DNA from 2 places in the Streptomyces sp. Edi4 genome. Region 1 is predicted to be linked to the other one. Evidence: predicted binding sites of a transcription regulator. Region 1 holds the regulator's gene; the other holds the start of a gene.
The links. The regulator HspR, encoded in region 1, represses chaperone genes until heat shock. The targets are predictions, from matches to a motif close to TTGAGNNNNNNNNNCTCAA.

Region 1 (3,406 bases):
AGCTACGCGCCGGACGTCACGGAGACGACCTGCGTGGCGATCCTTCAGCCCGGGTACCGGATCGGCGAGCGTACGATCCGCCCCGCGCGGGTCGCGGTGGCCGAGCCCCAGCCGGGCGCGGCCGCCAAGGAAGAACAGTCGAGCGACGAGGAGAGCGGTGGCCCCGACAAGGGCTGACGCGGCGGTCATCGAAGAAGTGATCGTCCGGAAGGAGGGACGTCGATGAACACGAAGGACTTCGTCGAGAAGGACTACTACAAGGTTCTCGGCGTCCCCAAGGACGCCACCGACGCGGAGATCAAGAAGGCGTACCGCAAGCTGGCGCGCGAGAACCACCCCGACGCCAACAAGGGCGACACCAAGGCGGAGGAGCGCTTCAAGGAGATCTCCGAGGCCAACGACATCCTCGGCGACCCCAAGAAGCGCAAGGAGTACGACGACGCGCGCGCCCTCTTCGGCAACGGGGGCTTCCGGGCCGGTCCCGGCGCGGGCGGCGGCAGCTTCAACTTCGACCTGGGTGACCTGTTCGGCGGGCAGCAGCCCGGCGGGGGCGGCGCGGGGGCGGGCGGCTTCGGCGGCGGCCTCGGCGACGTGTTCGGCGGCCTGTTCAACCGGGGCGGCGCGGGCGCCGGCCAGCGCACGCAGCCGCGCCGGGGCCAGGACCTGGAGTCCGAGGTCACGCTCAGCTTCACCGAGGCGGTCGACGGCGCCACGGTCCCGATCCGGCTCTCCAGCCAGGCGCCCTGCAAGGCCTGTTCGGGCACCGGCGACAAGAATGGCACGCCCCGGGTGTGCCCGACCTGTGTCGGCACCGGCCAGGTCTCGCGCGGCTCGGGCGGCGGTTTCTCGCTGACCGACCCGTGCGTGGACTGCAAGGGCCGGGGCCTGATCGCCGAGAACCCGTGCGACGTCTGCAAGGGCAGCGGCCGGGCGCGTTCCTCGCGCACCATGCAGGTCCGCATCCCGGCCGGGGTCAGCAACAACCAGCGCATCCGCCTGCGCGGCAAGGGCGCGCCGGGCGAACGGGGCGGCCCTGCGGGCGACTTGTACGTGGTGGTGCACGTCGACGCGCACCCGGTGTTCGGGCGCAAGGACGACAACCTCACGGTCACGGTGCCGGTCACCTTCACGGAGGCCGCGCTGGGAGCCGAGGTCAAGGTGCCCACGCTCAGCGGCCCGCCGGTCACCCTGAAGCTGCCCGCGGGCACCCCCAACGGCCGTACGATGCGGGCCCGCGGCAAGGGCGCGGTCCGCAAGGACGGCACCCGGGGCGACCTGCTCGTCACGGTCGAGGTGGCCGTGCCCAAGGAGCTGGACGACAAGGCCCGCGAGGCCTTGGAGACCTTCCGCGACGCCACCGCGGGCCAGGACCCGCGGGCCGAGCTGTTCCAGGCCGTGAAGGGAGCATGAGATGGACCCCCGCCAGCGTCGCCAGCCGCCCTTCGGCGGCCGGGCGTACGAGCTGACCGACGAGACCCCGGTGTACGTCATCTCGGTGGCGGCCCAGCTCTCCGGTCTGCACCCGCAGACCCTGCGGCAGTACGACCGCCTCGGCCTGGTCTCGCCCGACCGCACGGCCGGGCGCGGTCGGCGCTATTCGGCCCGCGACATCGAACTGCTGCGTACGGTGCAGCAGTTGTCGCAGACCGAGGGCATCAACCTGGCGGGCATCAAGCGCATCATCGAGCTGGAGAACCAGGTCGCGGCGCTCCAGGCGCGGGTGGCGGAGCTGGCCGGCGCCGTCGAGGGCGCGGCCGTGGCGATGCAGCAGCGCGAGGCCCAGGTGCATGCCTCCTACCGGCGCGACCTCGTGCCCTATCAGGACGTCCAGCAGGCCGGCGCGCTGGTCGTGTGGCGGCCCAAGCGGACGTCGGAGTAGTCGGGGTAGCCGCAGGGCTCTCCGGGGCCCCAGCGCCCCCTGTGAGGCCCGTCGTTCCCCTTGTGGGGGGCGGCGGGCCTCAGGCGTCCTGGTCCAGGATGCCCGACTGGGCGATGAGGAAGCCGAGTTGGGCCCGGCTGCCGCTGCCGAGCGCGGCGGCGAGCTTGGCGATGTGCGCGCGGCAGGTGCGTACGTTCATCCCGAGCCTGCGGGCTATGGCCTCGTCCACGTGGCCCTCCACCAGGAGCTTGGCGATGGAGCGCTGGACGCCGGTGATGCCGGCCGTCTCCAGGTGGTAGGGGACCTCGTCGTCCCAGGGCACGGCGGACTGCCAGAACTGGTCGAAGACGCCGACCAGATACTGCACGAGCCCTTCGTGGCGCAGTTCCAGGGCGACTTGGCGGTCGCTGCGGGCCGGGATGAAGGCGATCTTCCGGTCCATGATGATGAGCCGGTCGATGATCTCTTCGAGGGTGCGCACCTCGAGCCCGTACGGCGCGATCCGTTCCACGTAGCCGATGGTGGCGGAGTGGTGGCGGGCGGTGTGCTGGTAGAGGGTGCGCATCTCGACGCCGCGCGCCACCAGGGGTTCGATGCGGCGCAGCCCCGCCTCGAAGCTCTCGGGCCTGCGTCCGCTGCCGGGCTGGATGACCAGGAGCTCGTCGGTGCACTCGTCGATGACGCGGTCGAGGGTCGCGTTGATCAGTTCGAGGCCTTCGAGGACCGTGATCGCGTGGGTGCCGGAGCGGTCGGGGGTCGCGATCGCCATGAACGGCTCGAACGTGCCGGCCAGGGCGATGGAGAGTCTTCTGCGCTCCTCGATCTCCCGTTCCAGGGGCTGCGTCAGCGAGTTGAGCACCACCGTGGGGGGAACCGGGCGCAGCAGTTCGGCGTCGTCCGGATCGGGGCGCAGCAGGGTGAGGTCGGTCAGGCACGGGGCGGCCTCGGCGTCCGACCGGGAAATCCCGCCCGTACGCAGGGCGAGGGCGTACAGCGCCGTCCCCGTCTCGCACAGATCGACCGGGCCGTGATCGTGTCCTATATGCCCCTGTTTCAACCTAGTTGCACCCCCCTCATGCTTTTGAATTACAGGAACATGATGCCTGGCCGCGCTGGTGCAAGTGGTCGGAGTGAGCCATCGTCGTATCCGCGGGGGGAGGTAATGATCAAAAGAGGTGGAGATCGGCCATGAGCAGGATGGTTCGAGCACTAAGCACGACAGCCGTTGTGGCGGCTGCTCTCTGCGCTCTCTCGGCGCCTGGGGACATCACTTGGGAGTCCCACCCCGCGAAGGCGGATGTCACGACCGCGTCGGACATCACCTGGGAGATCGCACCCAAGGTCGCGACCATAGCCGGTGACATCACCTGGGAGGTGGCGCCCAAGGCCGCGCCCGGTGACATCACCTGGGAGACCGCGCCCAAGGGTGCGGCGCCCGGTGACATCACCTGGGAGGACGCTCCCGCGGGTGCTGTCGCATGAGCTTCCCGCCTGACGACCGTACTTTTCGTCGCGAAATGGCCACGG
Region 2 (3,406 bases), 1.7 Mb from region 1:
CGCCACAGCGCCCGGCACGGCGCCCGGCACGACCCTCGCCGCAGCCCCCGGCACGGCGACCGGTGGGCCGGCGGACGAGCCGGGCCCGGCGTTCGGCGTGGGCCGCGGGCTGGGCCGGATGCGGCGGGTGCTGCCGTCGCCCGCCGCCCCGTTCGCCTTCGGCTACGCCCTGCTGCTCCTGGCGACGTCGCTGTACGCCCAGTACGGCGACCGGGACACCGTGGACGCGCTGCTCCAGGGGTCGAGTACCGACGTGGCCCATCTCTCGACCCGGCCGGTCCTCGCGATCGTCGCCAGCGCGCTGTGGATCGCGGGCGGCGTCCTGTCGCCCTACGCGGTCGTCTTCGTCTTCGTCCTGGCCGCCCTGGAACACCGCATCGGCGGCTGGCGCACGGCGGGCGTCTTCCTGCTCGGGCACGTGATCGCCACCCTGGCCACCGAGATCCCGGTCGCGCTCTCCGTGCTGGCGGGTCAGCTGCCCGAGAGCTCGCTGCACCGCCTGGACTACGGCATCAGCTTCGGCCTGATGGCCACGGTGGGCGCCCTGGCGGGGCTGCTCGTGCCGCTCTTCCGCTGGACGATCCTGGCCGTGGTGGGAGTGCTGCTCGCGCAGGACCTCCTGGACATCGCCGATCCGCTGGCCGCGTGGGGCCATCCGATAGCGCTCCTGGTGGGTGTGGCGTGCTGGCCGGCGGTGCGCCGCGTGCGCCTCCCGGCGCAGCCGGGCTGACCACCGGCCGCCGTCACGCGCGGCCGCCGTCACTCGCCGACGCCCCACCGCCGTGGGGCCGCCCCGACCACGCGAGCACGTGCCACAACTGCTTGATGTACTGGAGTACTTCGTCCCGCGTGCCCCATGCGGCCCACGCGTGCGGCTCGCGCACGACGGCCGCAGCCGCGTGCCCGAGCACCCGGGCGTCGAGGAGGCCGTGCGGGGAGTGGGCGCGGCAGATCCACTCGGCGAGCGCCACCATGACCGCCCCCCGGAACCGCGCGTCCACTTCGTGCGGCGCCAGCACGAAGCCGGCGTGCCACTCCAGGGGCACGCCGGTCGAGGCGAGCAGCCGGGCCGTCCGGGTGCCCCGGAACGAGGGGTCGAGCACCAGCGCCTCGGCGTCCCGGCCCAGCACGATGGGACCGTGCACCTGGGCCTCGACGTGACCGTCGAGCACCCGCCCGTGCCCGCCGCGGCCCGGCCCGGGCGCGGCGCCGGGCGAGTGCGGGATCGCTTCCGGCGCATCCGGTGCCATGCCGCGCATATCCACACCGGCCTGCGCCAGGCCCGCGAGGACGCACGCGAAGGCGTCGGCGGTCCCCACGTCCGTGGGCCCGAGGTGGCTGTCCCCGTGACAGAACGTGGACCGCCGACTCACCTCGGTACGCAGCCGTACGTGACAGGAGCCGAAGCGGGGCGCGGCGCCGTCGGTGTGGCCGAACACGTTGAGCGCGCCGTACTTGGGCCGCTCCTCGGGCCGCACCCCCTGCCGGTGGTAGGCGCCCCCGAACAGCCCCCGCTCCCACTCGTCCCGCGCCCCGCCGGGGAACGCCGTCCGGCCGCCGTTGGACAGACCCGTCTCGTACTGGTTCCGGTAGACCCCGTCCTCGGCGAGCGCTTCGGCGACGGTGCGCCCGTCGGCGGGACGCAGCCGGTCCGGGTGGAAGTTGAGCGTGATGCGGGCGCGCCGCAGGACGGACGAGGCGAGCGCGTCCGCGTCCACCCAACCGAGCCGGCGCCCGGCCCCCGCCCGGCCCGCGCGCGCCAGGGCGCGAACGTGAGCGAGGGCGGCGGCCTGAGCGGGGGTGAGCGTCATGGTGGCGAAGGTAGGGGAGCGGGCCGCGGGACGGCGCGGGAATTTCGCGCTGGCCGTGTTCAGGCCGGGAGCGGAACCGCGTGGACCGTAAACCGGAGCCGCCGAACCGGGCCGCGTGGAGCCATGACCACACGGTTCCCGGGTGATCGCTCAGAGCGAACGGCTCTCGGGGAACATTCCTCCACTCACAAGCATTGAGTCGGCATAGCTCAACTTGACTGCCGAAGGGGAGATCATGGCTACCGAGTCCACGGCACCGTCCACACCGACCACCCTGCCCGTGCTGCCGCTCGACGACGAGGTCGTGCTGCCCGGGATGGTGGTGCCGCTCGATCTGTCCGATGCCGAGGTGCGGGCCGCCGTCGAGGCCGCGCAGGCCGCTGCCGGGCCGGACGGGGGCAAGCCGCAGGTGCTGCTCGTGCCGCGGGTCGACGGGACGTACGCCGCGACCGGTGTGCTCGGGACCGTCGAGCAGGTCGGGCGGCTCTCCGACGGTGACCCCGGCGCCCTCATCCGGGGCCGTCACCGCGTGCGGATCGGCGCCGGCACCACCGGGCCCGGCGCCGCCCTCTGGGTGGAGGGCACCCGGGTCGAGGAGACCCTGCCCGACCCCCTCCCGGGCCACGTGGCCGAGCTCGTCAAGGAGTACAAGGCCCTGGCCACCGCCTGGCTCAAGAAGCGCGGTGCCTGGCAGGTCGTCGACCGCGTCCAGCAGATCGAGGACGTCTCCGCGCTCGCCGACAACTCCGGATACTCGCCGTTCCTCACGACTGCCCAGAAGGTCGAACTCCTGGAGACGGCCGACCCGGTGGCCCGCCTCAAGCTGGCCACCGAGCAGCTGCGCGAACACCTCGCCGAGCAGGACGTCGCCGAGTCCATCGCCAAGGACGTCCAGGAAGGCGTGGACAGGCAGCAGCGCGAGTTCCTGCTGCGCCGCCAGCTCGACGCCGTGCGCAAGGAGTTGCGCGAGCTGAACGGGGAGGGCGGCGAGGAGGACGAGAGCGACGACTACCGCGCCCGCGTCGAGGCCGCCGACCTGCCCGAGAAGGTCCGCGAGGCCGCGCTCAAGGAGGTCGAGAAGCTGGAGCGCGCCAGCGACCAGTCGCCGGAGGGCTCCTGGATCCGCACCTGGCTCGACACCGTCCTCGAACTGCCGTGGAACGAGACCACGGACGACGTGTACGACATCCCGGGCGCCCGCGCGGTCCTGGACGCCGAGCACGCGGGCCTGAAGGACGTGAAGGAGCGCATCACCGAATACCTCGCGGTGCGCAAGCGCCGCGCCGAACGCGGGCTCGGGGTCGTCGGAGGCCGTCGCGGGGGCGCCGTGCTCGCGCTCGTCGGCCCGCCCGGCGTGGGCAAGACCTCGCTCGGCGAGTCAGTGGCGCACGCCATGGGCCGCAAGTTCGTGCGGGTCGCGCTCGGCGGCGTACGCGACGAGGCCGAGATCCGGGGTCACCGCCGCACCTATGTGGGCGCCCTGCCAGGACGGATCGTCCGGGCCATCAAGGAGGCCGGGTCGATGAACCCGGTCGTGCTGCTCGACGAGATCGACAAGGTGGGCTCCGACTTCCGGGGCGACCCGGCGGCCGCCC

Region 2: the regulator HspR is predicted to act here: its motif matches at 2,006-2,024, upstream of lon (endopeptidase La).

What each region holds. Positions count from the first base shown of each region.
Region 1 is NZ_JBEJGY010000004.1:3,815,212-3,818,617, reverse strand. Features, by position in the region: gene grpE (nucleotide exchange factor GrpE) at 1-177, shown strand, start outside; gene dnaJ (molecular chaperone DnaJ) at 223-1,410, shown strand; gene ABR738_RS19370 (heat shock protein transcriptional repressor HspR) at 1,412-1,879, shown strand; gene ABR738_RS19365 (helix-turn-helix transcriptional regulator) at 1,959-2,858, opposite strand; gene ABR738_RS19360 (5'-nucleotidase) at 3,107-3,361, shown strand; gene ABR738_RS19355 ((2Fe-2S)-binding protein) at 3,358-3,406, shown strand, end outside.
Region 2 is NZ_JBEJGY010000004.1:5,564,525-5,567,930, forward strand. Features, by position in the region: gene ABR738_RS27420 (rhomboid-like protein) at 98-730, shown strand; gene ABR738_RS27425 (DUF3626 domain-containing protein) at 744-1,811, opposite strand; gene lon (endopeptidase La) at 2,047-3,406, shown strand, end outside.